DNA from 2 places in the Natranaerobius trueperi genome. Region 1 is predicted to be linked to the other one. Evidence: riboswitches for the same ligand, from Rfam matches in the RefSeq annotation. Region 1 holds a riboswitch; the other holds the start of a gene.
The links. Region 1 has a riboswitch for cobalamin ahead of cbiD (cobalt-precorrin-5B (C(1))-methyltransferase CbiD). Riboswitches for the same ligand answer to the same signal wherever they lie in the genome.

Region 1 (7,796 bases):
TTGTACTAAACCCAATAAGTTCACCATCTCGATTTGTAAAAGCAACTCCTAATCGCTTAACTTTATTATCTTTAAGATGATTTTGCACACGATTTTCAGCCTCATTTGCTATATTACAAAATAAGGTCCTACTCTTATGTGTTTTATTTAACCTATCATAATTTTCTATTATCTTGACACATTCTTCTGTTGTTACTGCATTCCAAATTCGGTTAATAGACGCTTTAGAAAATCCAGCTAAAGAAGCATGTGCTACAAAAATTTCTCGTCTTGCATCTGCTACTTTACTATGGGTATTAAATATACCTGCTGATAATTTAGCTATCTTACCGGTATGGCCCATAATAAATATCCTCTTAAAACCGCGTTTTGCGGCTTTTTCTAACATAAGCCCAATATAATTACCTGTAATAACTATATTCTCTTTCGGTATACCAAAAGAGTGAGCATTTTTTTCTCCCATTCTTCCTGGTACTAATACTATCGTCTTTAAATTCATTGATTGCATCTGATCGAGCTGCAATAATAAGGAATCTTTTAAAGCTTTTTCAGACATAGGCTCAACTATCCCAGTTGTACCAAGTATTGAAATGCCATTAATTATACCAAGCTTTGAATTTAAGGTTTTTTTTGCTATTTTTTTACCTTCTGGAACAATTATTGTGATCTCAACTCCTTCACCATTAGACAGAATATCTCTTGTATTTTCTCTTATCATCTTTTTAGGTACTGGGTTTATAGCTTTTTCACCAATATCAACAGGAAGCCCTGGTTTGGTAACTTTTCCGACACCTTCACCCCCTCGAATTTTAATAACATCACTATTTACATGCTTTATATATGCACCTATTAAAATTCCATGAGTAGAATCACAATCATCACCACCATCTTTTCTTACAAAAGCACAGTTTTTATGATCTTCTCTAATTCCATAGCCTGCTATTGGAATTACTAATTCATACCCACTAGGAGACAAGATAGTAACCTTTTCAGGATATTGTCCGTACTTTTTTGCAAGAAGTGCTGCTTTAGCAGCTGCAGTAGCACAACTTCCGGTTGTAAAACCCTTTCTTAGCTCATTTTCTTCATTTTCTACAGATTTATTGTTATATCTTATATATTTCTTACAAAGAGATTTATAAAAGATACTACACATTATTGGTATAACTCCTATTAAGCCTAAAGAAACCATAATATTTGGAGTCATTAAATCAGATAATTCTTGGATTTCAGTTATTTGATGTCCTGCATTTGTAAAAATTAAAATACCTGGCAAAAGTCCAAATAAACTCACCCAGTAGTAAGTACTTGCTTTTATAGGAGTAAAAGCAAAAAAAGAATTAATAATAAATGACGGTAAAACTTCAGTTACCCTAACGAGAAAAAGTAAACTTTTTCCATGATTTTTGGAAATATGATCAATAAAGTAAAACTTATCAGAGAACTGCTCTTTTAAAAAATCACGAAACGCATATCTACTCAATAAAAAAACAATTAAAACTCCAAAACTAACAGATAATGTAACAAGGACAGCTGCTATTAGGAAGTCGAAAATTGCACCTGCAACAATAGTTAGTACTCCACTTCCAGGAATTGAAACTACAGCAAAGAACATTCTGAAAAAAAAGAAAATTAATACTGAAGAAACGAAATTATTATTAACATATGATCTTAATATATGTAAATTATTTTGAAACCAACTTAGGTCAATACTGTTAAAAAATAAGCTAAAACAAATTGTAACTATAACTAACAAATAAAAAAGTAATTGTGCTATAGATTTCTTCTTAAAATCAAATTGTATTTTTTTCACTTAATAACACCTTCCCATATATAACAATACAAAAAACCCGGCCTTCGAAATGGCCGGGTTGAGTTCTTCTTAGTATGTAATTAAAACACTACACCACTTGATACACTACTCTCCTATGTAGCTAAAGTGTAGCAAACGTAAGAAGTACTCTCCCTTTCCTCGAAGGCATTGAGTACAGCTAATAGGCAGGTTTCCTGGCTTCTGGTATAAGAAGATTTACCTTCCCGGATTAAACCCAGTGGTTAATTAAATCTTCAATCCCAGTTACAGTGGCGGGACCGCTCAGGATTTTCACCTGATTCCCTTTTAAAAATGATTACACCTAAAAGCCACTCTATATTAAATTCTCTTAATGATAAGATATCATATAAACTCTAATTAAACAACTTACTTTTTAATAAATCTTCAAGAAATCTTCACATCTACAGGGTACAATATAAAATAACAAAACTTAAAGGAGGATTTAACATGACAAAGAAATTTATAGGTGGTTTACTTGTTGTAGGATTAGCTGTGGCGTTTACAATAGCTTCCCCGGTACAAATGGCTGCTGCAGGAGAAAGCCTAACTGAAGATAATGAAATGTTTCAAAGGGGATTAAACCAATCTTTATGTTATAGAAGTGAAGATTTAAATGAAGAAGAGCTAGACAAAAGACAACAAGAAAGAGATGAAGCAAAAATTAATCAAGTTGTAAATGCCATAGAAAAAGAACTGATCTCGGAAAAAGAAGGCAAAGACATTATTGAAACCATTAAAAATAACGACTTTGAAAGAGGAGACTGTCTAGAAGAAGGACCAAGAAATAATAAAAACAATCTTAACATCACAGATGAAATTGAAAATGACAACAGTAGAGAATTTGGTAATGGTAGGCAAAATAGAAGAGGATCTAGAGGTTGTAGAAATTAGTTCTATTTGAAGGGATCTGCTTAAGATCCCTTTAAATAATCTAAAATATATCTACTCTACAGGTTTACATTCCTACCCTTTTCAAAAATCTTATTGTTTGCAAAATATCAAATGATTGTGTATAGTTTTCTATAATTAGAAATTTATAGGGAGGTATATATATGAATCATAATATTATTTTAGGACATGGGAGTCGTAATCCTGAAGCTAACAAAGTTCTTAGATCTATATCTGATATGTTTGAGTCCGAAACTAAAGAATCAGCAAGTTATGCTTATCTTCAGTTTGAAGAACCTGATTTAGAGACAGTTATTGATAAGATTTACTCAAGTAATATCAGTACTATCACCGTAATACCACTTTTTTTATATCCTGGAATACATATAAAAAAAGATGTACCTGAAAAGATCATAAAAATAAAAGAAAAATATCCTAACTTAACTATCAGATTAGCAGACCCCATCGGAGCAGATTCTACACTCATCGCAATTTTAAAAGAAAGAGCTGATAATGCTACAGAGGAGTTAAAAAGCTAACTATGAATAAAATAAACACTCATCCGATTGAGGCAGAAAGTATGAAAATTATTGAAAACAAAGTTGATCTAACAACTTTTGATGACAAAGAATCTCCTATAGTTAAAAGAATCATTCATACTACAGGAGATTTAGAAATTCATAAACAAGTGAAATTTTCCGAAAAAGCAATTTTAGAGGGATTAAATTCTTTAAAGCAAGGAACTGATATTTTTACTGATGTAACCATGGTTACTGCTGGTCTAAATAAAAAAAACCTTAACAATTTAGGGTGTAACATACACTGTAATATCAGTGATCAAAAGGTTAGAGAAATTTCTAAAACTAAAAAACTCACACGTGCTGAAACATCCTTTGAACTATTTGGTGAAAATATCCATAACAAAATAGTTGCTATAGGAAATGCTCCAACAGCTCTTTTTAAAGTGATAGAATTATATCAACAAAAAAATATTAAACCAGCTCTAGTTGTGGGTGTCCCGGTTGGTTTTGTTGGAGCCATGGAATCAAAAGAAAGCTTAAGAAAATCCGGGTTAGATTATATAACAATTACTGGTTATAAAGGTGGTAGCCCTATAGCAGCTAGTATTATTAATGCTTTATTAAGACTGATGTAAGATATCTAACCATTTATAACCAGCACAGGGATTAGAAGCTAGGTGGATATGTAGGTAACTCGCTACTAAATTATTTAAAACATATCCACCTTTTAAAGTATTTCTTCGACCTTTTAGCTCATATGCTAAAGGATATTCTTCGGCTTCATTATCAGGGATAAACTCAGAATAGCGAAATTCATGACCTCGGATTGTTTCACCTTTAGATAATAAAAAAGAGTCATTAAGTGCTTTTGCTTCTCTGTATCCTAAAGCTACTAATTTAGATTTCATGTGAATTTTTCCTGGAATAATTCCTGACATAGGATAATTATTTCCTTGTAAATCAGTTAAAGAGCGTGTAAGATATATAAACCCTCCACATTCAGCAAGAATAGGTTTCCCTTTTTTATAGAAGTCAATTAAACTATCCATAAATTTTCTGTTTTGTGATAATTCCCTTGCAAACATTTCAGGAAAACCACCACCAAGATATACTCCAGAAACATTTTTGGGTAACTCTTTGTCTTTAAGTGGTGAAATGGGAACCCACTCGACTCCCCTCTCTTGCAACCAGTCAAGGTTATCTTGATAATAAAACGAAAAAACTTTATCATTTGCTATAGCAACTTTCGCTATTTTTTTAAAGTTGCTTTTATTAAAAAAAACTTGTTTTACTTTACTCCAATTTTGATACTTATCAGCTATATGAATTATTTTATCTAAACTTACAGTTTCATTAAAAACTTCAGACAATCTATCTATTTTACTATTTAACTCTTCAGACTCGTCTACTGGAGTTAGTCCTAGATGGCGTTCTGGTATCTCTATTCCAGTTTCTTTTGGGATATAACCTAAAATCTCAATACCTTCCATATTTTTTATTGCTTCACGTAGATAATCATAATGCCCCTTTGAAGAAACTTTATTTAAAATAACACCACAAACATTTACATCTTCATCAAAGGTTTTAAATCCATGTACTACTGCTGCTACACTTCTAGCTTGGCTCTCAGCATTAACCACTAGTATGACAGGAGCAGTAAGCTTTTTAGCAATTTCTGCAGTACTTGCCTTATCAGTATTACCACTTTGTCCATCATATAATCCCATGACCCCTTCAATCACTGATATATCTGAATTTTTTGAACCTCGTTGAAAAATTTCTTTCATAGTGTTAGATGTCATCATCCAGGTATCTAGGTTTCTAGAAGCACGGCCTGTAATAAATGTATGAAAGCCAGGATCTATGTAATCAGGTCCGACTTTAAAACCTTGGACTTGGAATTTTCTTTTCATAAGTGACTTCATAAGCGCCATTGTAACAGTAGTCTTCCCACTACCACTAGTCGTACCTGCTATTACTACTCTAGGTATATGCATATAGTTCACCTACCATAAATTTTATTTTTCTGTTATTATTTTATCAGAGTTTAATGCTAGAGCAAGGTTGGTGAGATAAATGAGTGAACAAAACAGAGGGCTGATTTTTTTATACACTGGTTCAGGAAAAGGAAAAACCACTGCTGCTATAGGCCTGTGTTTTAGAGCTTTAGGACATGGTTCTAAAAGTTGTATTATACAATTCGTTAAAGGTAAAGAAAATACTGGTGAAGTTTTAGCTCTTGAGTATGTAAAAGGACAGATTGATATAATACCTATGGGGCAAGGTTTAATTAGAAATAATCCAACACCAACAGATATTGAAATGGCTAATAAAGCTTTAGAAAAGGCTAAAGAGCTCATCTTTAATTCGGACTACGAAATCATAGTATTAGATGAAATTAATATAGCACTTAAAAAAGAACTGATAGATATTAATCTGGTAAGTAAATTAATTAACAAAAAACCTATAAATAAGCATATTGTTCTAACAGGTAGATATGCCCCTTCACAACTATTTGATTTATGTGATACTGTAACTATATTCGAAGAAAAAAAACACCATTTTAAAAAAGGATGTATAGCTAGAAAAACTATCGAGTTTTAATCATGCTTTATTTTTTAGGAGGTAATTTTATGGAAAAGAAATTAGTTAGAACAGAATCAGATAAGATGATTGCTGGTGTATGTGGTGGGTTTGCAGAATATTTTGATATTGACTCTACTATTGTAAGGTTAATCTTTGTATTAATAGGATTATTATCCTTTGCTATACCAATTGTACTATTTTATATCATATCTTATTTTGTCATTCCTCAAGAAAATGACTTTAGATAAAAGGGAGGTAACATAACCTCCCTTTTTCTAATTATCTAAAATATCTCTAAAATAATCAGTTTTGTAAATAAGATTCGATACATCTAGAGTGTCTTCTGCTTGTGCTATCAATTCTTCATCATTTTCAACCTCTACCTCTTTCCCAGTTTCTAGATCATAGAATGTCCTTGTTTTTGAGTAATAATAAATATCATCTTTAATAAAAGATCCTTCCTTTAAAATAACCTCATCTTCACCTGTATTTAAAATATCTCTACCCATTGCATAAGGGTTTTCAATTCCTAATAAGTTACCTACTGTAGGCATAATATCAATCATTCCTGCTTGCTCGTCAATAACTTTACTATTTAAACCTCCACTTGGATCATGGATCATAAAAGGGACCTTATGAATCCCCACTCTCTCAACAGGATCATGAATATTTACACTAAAAAAATCATTTAGTTCTTCATAATCTCTTTCATTATAATTAAATGCTGCATGATCACCATATATTGCTATTAAAGTATCTTCTAATAATCCCTTTTCTTCCATCTCATCATAGAATTTACCTATAGCGGCATCCGTATAATGAATAGACTCAATATAATCTCCGACTATTGTATCCTTATAAGGATCAACATTAATTTCATCATAGCTTTCTAAATAATTAAATGGATGATGACTTGTAAGTGTAATAATAAATGCATTAAAAGGATTCTCTAGTTCTTCTAAATATGGTACACTTTGTTCTAAAAATGTTTTATCTCCTAACAAATCGTTGTGCATTTCATCTTCTTTATAATGTTCTCTACTAAAGAACTTTTCAAAGCCTATATTAGGGTAAGCTTCATCACGATTATAAAAATCTCCATAATGGCCATGTAAAGCCGCTGTTTCATAACCTTCTTTTTTTAGAGCATGGGGCCAAGAATGAAATTTATTATCAGGGTAGCGCATATAAACACTAACATTATCTAGTGGATATTGAGATAAGTTAACTAATACCTCTGCATCAGCTGTTGCCATTTCTACCTGATCATAAACATTTTCAAAATAGATACTTTCATTAAATATTTCGTTTAAATTAGGAGTTATTTCCTGACCGTTTATTTCTTTATTAATTACAATTTCTTGAAGTGCTTCTACTTGTAAAACTATCAAGTTTTTATTTTCCATCTCGGCAGTTAATCTACCTTCACTAATAGCTTTGTTTGCAAACCATTGTTCAATTTGTTGAACATTTCTTATGTCTTCTTTTTGTCTTTCTTCAACTAATGGTGCAGAAGTTGCAGCTTCTTTAGCATAGTACATAAATAGTCCTGATTCTTTTAATTGAATATTTTGATGATGTTCTAAATTACCAGTATATATACTCATAATTGGTGTCCATAAAAGTATCGTTACTGAGATTACAATAACTGCTTTCATCGGAGGAGATACCTTGCTTTTTTCATTAATTTCATTGTAATGTTGTTTACTAAAAATATAAATTAAAATTGGTATATCTAAGAGCCAAAATATCTCTCCTAAACGGATGGTAGAATATAATGCTTGAAACATAGATAATCCCTCAGTAGAATGTGAAACTGTATCTAATGAAATATAGCTATGAAAGAACTGATTGTATAAACGATTGGCAATTATTATAAAAGATAAAGAAAAATTTATAAGGATACTATAGATAATTTGTTTTTTACGTGTCTTAAATAGAAGTGTAGGTGTTAATAGCACAAATAT
Region 2 (7,796 bases), on a different contig from region 1:
TTTCGTTCAGTCTTGGGTACTTTATAAAGAACACTATGATAATATAAGTTTTCATAAGCTGTTAACTCATTATCTAAAGTATGGTCTTGAAACACCACACCGATAGCTTTTCTTACTTTATCTTGTTGGGTGACAGTGTCATAGCCATTTACCTTTATACTTCCAGAAGTAGGGTGTAAAACAGTTGTTAGAATTTTAATTGAAGTACTTTTCCCTGCGCCATTAGGACCAAGAAAAGCAAAAATATCACCTTTTTTAACAGTAAATGAGATATTATCTACAGCAGTAAATCCATTATATTCTTTTGAAAGGTTATTGACTTCAATTGCATTTTCCTTCAATACTATCATCCTTTCCTAAAGCACTATAACTTTATATGTTTTTTGTAATAGTTTTAGAAGTTGTTTATATTCTTCATCACTAAAAAATTTTTTTAATACTTCAAAATAAATAGCTAGATCCTTGCTGATTCTTATTATTAGCCTGCCATCTTTTTTTAACAACATGTTATAAGTAGTAATTAATGAATTAAGTATTCATTAAAATAACAGCTAGTGACTAATTATTTAGAAATAGTAACCTTTAAGGAGTGATATTAATGAATTATAAACATCTAGAACAGTTATTTAAAAAACATAAGTTTTATGATTTTAAATGGATTAAAGCTAGAAATATAGTAATAAAACAATGGGTCCGGTTTAAGTGTCTTTTTATGTGTAATACTTATGGAACTAAATCAGTATGTCCACCTAATATGCCAACTATAAAAGAGTGTGAAAAGTTTTTCTTAGAATATACTGATGCTGCAATTTTAAGAGTAGAAATAGAAACAAGCTCAGATGAAGTTTCTGCAATATTACATGATATGGATGATAGACTAATGGAACTAGAAAAAGAAGTTTTTTTCTTAGGTTATTATAAAGTGATGACTTTTCCAGCCACAATTTGTTATAGGTGTGAAAAATGCTCTAGAAATATTAATACATGTAATAATAAAGAACTGTCTAGACCAACTCCTGAAGCTTTAGGTGTAGATCTGTTTGAAACTGTAAAAAAAGTTGGTTATTCGATTGAAGTACTTTCTACCAATAACCAAAAAATGAACAGGTATGCAATCTTGATGATAGAATGATATTGTTTAAATTTTAATAATTTTATTAATGTATTAGAAACATTACGGACTTATATGGAGGAAATAGCAAGATAAAAAATACTGAATTAAGCTGAAAAAAAGTCATTGCCAACATCCCTAAATATCGCACCCTCTAATTGTAATTACAGTTAGAGGGAAAAGAAAGGATGCTAACAATGACTCAAGCCTATCATATCAAATATTTAGAACAGTCATTAATAAGAGAACTCGGTACATTCCATTAGAACATCCTCCTGGTGAAGCTCAAGTAGATTTTGCACTTCTGTGATTTACGACAATGTTATTCAAAGAGGGAAACAGGAATGAAATTATTTTGTCTATTGTATCTAACCTTTAGTGCTTATAATATTGAAGGTGTAACTGCTATTTAAGGAAATAAGCGGATGCCGGGACATTGGTATGCACAATATCCCGGCCTTCGACTTAATTTTAGTTGAAAAGTTAGCTTGTTTCGTTATTAGGTTCTTGCTTTTTTGAACAGCGATACTTAAATATACCTGCTGTTAGGGTAAGTGTAATTAATACTAGTCCGACAGTAAGTTCCCTAGGGAGCTGTTGCTGTGTTTCTTCTCCTATTGTATGTTCAGCACGATGCCCTAACCCATCCTCTGCAACAATATATTCTGCTTCTTCTTCAGGATAGTGGAATTTACCTTTATCATTAACATCACCATCCGTGATTTTTTCATCGCTTGCATCATAAACAGTTACTTCAGCATTTTTGGCTATCTCGCCGCCATCAAATAAGACTTGGATTTTACCATCTTCTACGGGTTCAATAAACATATTATGCGCCATAACAGGGGAAGCAACCAATAATGAAATAGTTAAAAAGACTATCACTAATTTGTTATTAATAGTTTTGGACATTTTCTTTCACCTCTCTAACAGGTAGTAATTCTGGCTTTGTCTGTTCAATTAATTTTAATGCCGAACCTGTTACTAGTGCTTCAATAATAATAAGTGGTAAGTGCCCAATGATCAAAATATTAATTGTTGAAAATGTTCCCTCTGTAAACCGCAAATCAGTCAGCAACAAAAGAGAAATTAAAATTAATATAGTAATAGGTACGGCCACTCCACCAGCCAAAGTTCCCTTGAAAAATGTACTGCGACCTACCATGCTATGATAAATTTTATGGGAAATTATAGCCGGTACAGCAAGCATAAAAGTGTTCGCCCCTAAAGTTGTGAGGCCACCATGCTGAAACAATATTGCTTGTAATAAGAGCCCGACAAACAGGGCGAGAGGGGCTCTCTTTCCTAGGACCACACCCATTAACCCTGCAAAAATAGGATGAATGGTTGACGGTCCTACAGGGATATTAATTAATGAAACAGCGAAAAATCCGCCGGCCATCAAACTAATTTTAGGAATATCTTCTTCCTCGATTCCTTTAATGGAATTTCCTACAGCCACTGCTGTTGCACCAAAAGTAGTTACAACCACAGGAAGGCTTAATACCCCGTCGGCGATATGCACTTATATCACTCCTTTCCTTAAATAAATCAGAATATTAATTACTTACTTGAATTTCTATTGGCACAGTTTCATGTTCAACTTCTCCGTCGTGAATTAATTGGAACACTACTTCACTTTCCCCTTCCTTATCACCGGTTATATGAACATGATCGCCGTGTTCTTCTAGACTGAGTATCTCTTCATTAGCATCTTCAGCATAATCAATCCCTAGTGAATAATGCTCTCCATCCAGTTCAATTTCTTTTTCATTTTCGTCTAGAATGTTGGCACCTAGTGAAAGATTTTCGTTTATAGAAACTTCTGGCAATCCTGAATGCCAGTGCTGATCGTGATGGTAATCCACAACTTCATCAGAATCTCGATCAATAATGTTGAATGTGAGACCAGTATCAGAATGTTCAGTCCCTTCTTTTGTAGGCTCGCTTTCTTCACAACCACTAAAAACCATTACTCCAATTAATAACATGAGCGCGAAAGTAACCCCTTTTCTAAACATAAAATAGCCCTCCTTTAAAATTCAGTCTACAAAATGCTGTTTACAGCACTTGTTGAGTTTTTAATTTCAAGAGACTTTCCAATTTCCTTTAAATAACTTCTAAGGTTAAGACATAATAAATTTAGATGCCTCTTCGATTGTTCGTGGATTAAATTTACTATGTTTAAATAACCTTGCTAGCGTTGGAAGGGGTAACCCTGATTTTTGCATGAGTTCTTCATCACGCAAAATACTAACCGGCCCCGAATCCAAAACTCGCCCTTCTTTCATAATAATTACTTCGTCAGCCCAAGCGTAAGTTAGGTCAACATCATGGGTACTATAAATAAGTGTTGTTCCTTGTTCTTTTAAATCGTCTAATATTGTTCTTAATTGCTTTGAAATGCTTGGATCTAAGCCGGAAAAAGGTTCGTCACAAGCTAAGATTTGAGGGTTCATTGCCAATAATCCAGCAATGGCTGCTCTTTTTTTCTGACCTAGGCTCAAATTATATGGTGGTCTATTCGATATTTCCTCAATACCGACTTTTTTCATAGCCATTTCCACTTCCTTGTTCACTTCTTGTTGATCTAGTTTAAGGTTTCGAGGGCCAAAAGCTATATCACCGTATACAGTAGTCGAGAAAAGTTGATTATCAGGATTATCAAAAAGTAACCCAACAATTTGACGGATTTTATGGAGATTTTTTTTGTTTACAAAATGGTCTAGAACCTTTAAAGTGCCGTCTTCATTTAATAGTGTTCCGTTTAGATGGTATATGAGTGTGGTCTTACCGCTCCCGTTGGTTCCTAAAATGGCTGTTTTTTTCTGCTTCTTTATTTTTAGATTTATTTTAGTTAACGCAGGAGTCTTGTTAGGGTATATGTAGTTGAGATCATTTATTTCTACTGCTAAGTCCATTAAAACACCACCTTGTCTACAATCATCAGAAAAAGGATAAAACCAATTGGTAAAAGTGATTTAAATATATCGTTTATCTTTACTGGCTGGGGAACATTTATCAGAATATTACCATGAAAACCCCGCGCAGACATAGCTTGATATACGGTTTCTGAATGGTTGATAGCTTTGATAAAAATCCCACCTGTTAATTCACCAAAAATTTTTAAAGAATAACGGTCTAAACGTGCGGTAAAAAGGCGAGATTTCAAAGCCCATAGACTAGTTTGCATTTCCTTGATAAATAAGAATCCATAACGGTAGGCCAAATAAATTATTGTGGTTATTGCTGATGGAACTTTAAGATGTTCTAGGGCTTCAAGCATTTCTTCAATGGGTTGGTTAGCAAAGATAAACAAGGTAAAAGTCATAGCGGTAAACGCTTTTAGAGATATTTTTGCTGCAAATTCAACTCGGTCAATTGAGGGTGATAGTCCTGATCCAAAAATTAGGGGCAAACTCATTAGAGCTAAAAAAGGAATCACTACAGATAGCTTTTTAATCAGTTTTTTCCATGAGAGGCCAGAACAAAGAGTGAAAAATATTGAAAAAAACAAGGCAGCCAATAATAGTGAAATGTTGTTTAAGCTGATAGTTCCGAAAATAAATATGGTTCCGGTTACCAATTTGGTTCTCGGTTCCCAGAATTGAAAGGTATTAATATAATTACCCATAGATGTCCCTCACTTCTTAACATGCTTTTCTTGCTGTTACCTTTTCACCTCCTCACATAAACTTAATCATCGGGTGACAGAGCTTATTAGTTAAGCTGTTAAAGTCATGAAAAGTAATTGATGTAGATAAGAAAACCGGCCTTCGTAACAAAGAAGCCGGAATAATTAACCATAAAAATATCGTGGTGATTTCCGCGATATTTATGTGCACCCCAGCCCTTTCACCCGAAGGAGAATGCAGCTAAAATAACAGGCAGGTCTCCTGACTCACAGTTATCATCTTCCCCTCCTTCCCAGCTTTTCGCTAGTGGATTAATAGGGTTGACTCGTGCTCACAGTGACGGGATCGTACCGGATTTTAACCGGTTTCCCTTTTAAGCCTTGTTACAGGCACCTGTTATTTATTGTTATTTAGTTTTATTTAGTACCTTTTTTATTGTTTTTTATCTTATTAGTTAGTAGTTCTATTAAAAATAAAAACTTCCTCACAAGGAGGAAGTAACTGTAAGTAACTGATATTATGATATACGAATCATTCAAGCATACGAACAGTTTACCTCCCTATCACTCGTAGCTCAAAGGTAAACTAAAATTAGGCAAGTGTCCTGGCTTAGGTTCATTGATTATTTTCGCCTTCCCAGAGTAAATACTCCAGTGGCATTAGTTGAAAATAATCTCCCCATCACAGTGGCGGGACCGCGTCGGATTTTCACCGAACTTCCGATTTAACCTTATTAACTATTAATAAGGACCTAATTTTTCATATTAAATTTTACTAATTATTCACTATGATTCCTGATACTGGTTTCTATAATTTATGCACTTATTCCTTCTACAAATGATAAAAAATTTAGCTGTTAGGTAATCAATCACATGTTTTTGAAGTTTCCTCGTTGAAAAATTGTTACCATACAAGGAATCACATACGTAAGTGATTCCTTTTTGATTCATAAACCTGATAACTATTTCTAGATATCTTCAATCATTTATCTCTAGTTATATGACTTTAATACCTGGAATTATGTCTTTATATCGTGGGCTTCAAAGAGTAGAAATTGGCGAAAACAAAGTTATAGATAGAGATAAGCGTTAGGAATGGGAAGCTATAACTGAATACAGTTGGAAGGGACCTATTAAAAAAAGAAATAAAGAAATATATACTTTAGTCTTAAAAGGTATCCCTGATACAAAAGGTATTTTTAAGCATGACAGTCCAATTAGAAAGGAAATTTCCTTAGATTTTAATGATGTAGATAAGGTTGATCAATTACTTAATAGTAGATTAAGTAATAGTTGAGTGTTGATTTAGTAAAAAAATTATTAAGCGGTAGTATAAAACCACCGCTTAATATCATTGGGTGGATTTTTATTGTAAGTACCGTCTTAGTACTATTTTAATTAAATTGTTCCTGTATTTTTCTAATCCTCTCTTGATGTTCTGGCTTCGAATAATTATCAAATATATTTACCATTTTTTCAATAGTTGAATTTTTGACCTTTACTTCTACAGGCTCTCTATGGGTTTTATAACTTGCATCAATTTCTCCTATTGTTCCAAATAATTTTTTACTATTTTTAATAGTTTTATGTTCCTCTTCTGATAAAGTTAAACCTTCAGTGATTAACATATCTTCTGTTTTTTCATACACCATATCTATTGTTTCAAACATAACATATATAAAGTCACTAAAATTATCATCATCAATATAATCTTTATCCATTGTATAAACTCTGCTTTTTATCTCATTCATATCCTCAAGGGTAATTCTCCAATGCTTAGCTTTATCCTCTACACTTTTGTTGTCCGATAAAAAAACGTGCAAGTGAGAATCATTTATAGCGCGAGATGTACTTACAATGGACTGGAAATTCTCATAATTAGTTTTTCTTAATTGATCTTCATGATCTTTAGCTCCTGAATAATTTTGAAATATAGAAAATCCTAGTAAGATTATTATTAACAAAATAATATGAGGATACTTAGCTATCTTCTTATATACACTCATATAAAACAAACTCTCCTTATCCATTTATTTCTATTTTGACACGAGTCATAATAAATTTCAATCTAAATCTTACTGAATTTCAGAGTTCTGATGAATCGTATGTGTAATTTATTTGGTATAGGCCTTTTCTCATAACTGATTGTATCAAGGAAACTCATAATCATCTAAATACTAACTTTAACAGAGTCTAAAACAAAGTGGTTTTAAAGTTTTTTGAAATTTTTCACTTGCCTCTTATGGTAAAATATTCAACGGGTGTTCATAGGTATAAACTAATACAATACTATAACAGGCAAGGAGAGATGTTTATGAAAGCTAAACTAAGAATTGGACTAATTTTAGTAGTAGGTTTAATTATTTTAGGTTCTATGTTTTTAATGGAAGAAGACAATGAGCTAACAAAAGAAACAAGTGAAAATGTAAATGGTGAGTTAACGGCACACTTTATAGATGTAGGACAAGGAGATGCAATCTTTTTAGAGACACCTTGTGATAGTCATGTTTTAGTGGATGCAGGTGAAAACTGGGAAGGAGAAACTGTTGTAAACTATATTAAGGATTTGGGTATAAATGAAATTGATAAAGTTGTAGCAAGTCATCCTCATTCTGATCATATAGGTGGTCTAAGTGATGTTTATGAACAATTAGATGTAAATGTAACTTATGGTAGTGGGTACGAACATGATACTGAAACATTTGAAGAATACTATGAATTAGCTACAGAAAATAGTAGGTTTGAAATAGCAACTAAAGGTGATGAGTTAGACATAGATTGTTTAGATGCAAAGTTTTTACATCCACCTGAAAACCATACTGGAGAAGTTCATGATGTTAATTTAGTTTTAAATGTAGATTTTCATGGTAACTCACTGTTACTTACAGGTGATGCAGAGATACCCTCTGAAGAGTTGATGATACAAAATAACTCAGAATATTTATCAAGTGATATTTTAAAAGTTGGTCATCATGGCTCTAGTACTAGTACTGGAGAAGAGTTTTTAAATGAAGTAAGTCCTGAAGTTGCAGTCATTCAGGTTGGTGTAGA

Region 2: linked by a shared signal. The riboswitch ahead of cbiQ (cobalt ECF transporter T component CbiQ) and the one ahead of cbiD (cobalt-precorrin-5B (C(1))-methyltransferase CbiD) in region 1 are both predicted to bind cobalamin.

Annotation. Positions count from the first base shown of each region.
Region 1 covers NZ_NIQC01000031.1:17,562-25,357, forward strand. Annotated here, with positions in the region: gene cbiD (cobalt-precorrin-5B (C(1))-methyltransferase CbiD) at 1-1,813, opposite strand, end outside; cobalamin riboswitch at 1,981-2,154, opposite strand; gene CDO51_RS11110 (hypothetical protein) at 2,282-2,725, shown strand; gene CDO51_RS11115 (sirohydrochlorin chelatase) at 2,887-3,261, shown strand; gene CDO51_RS11120 (precorrin-8X methylmutase) at 3,264-3,878, shown strand; gene CDO51_RS11125 (cobyrinic acid a,c-diamide synthase CobB) at 3,864-5,240, opposite strand; gene CDO51_RS11130 (cob(I)yrinic acid a,c-diamide adenosyltransferase) at 5,320-5,847, shown strand; gene CDO51_RS11135 (PspC domain-containing protein) at 5,877-6,077, shown strand; gene CDO51_RS11140 (LTA synthase family protein) at 6,105-7,796, opposite strand, start outside.
Region 2 covers NZ_NIQC01000011.1:32,295-40,090, forward strand. Annotated here, with positions in the region: gene CDO51_RS06285 (ABC transporter ATP-binding protein) at 1-350, opposite strand, end outside; gene CDO51_RS06290 (DUF2284 domain-containing protein) at 599-1,132, shown strand; gene CDO51_RS06295 (hypothetical protein) at 1,595-2,023, opposite strand; gene CDO51_RS06300 (CbiM family transporter) at 2,007-2,636, opposite strand; gene CDO51_RS06305 (hypothetical protein) at 2,671-3,132, opposite strand; gene CDO51_RS06310 (energy-coupling factor ABC transporter ATP-binding protein) at 3,238-4,032, opposite strand; gene cbiQ (cobalt ECF transporter T component CbiQ) at 4,032-4,745, opposite strand; cobalamin riboswitch at 4,981-5,158, opposite strand; cobalamin riboswitch at 5,324-5,516, opposite strand; gene CDO51_RS06320 (hypothetical protein) at 6,140-6,751, opposite strand; gene CDO51_RS06325 (MBL fold metallo-hydrolase) at 7,060-7,796, shown strand, end outside.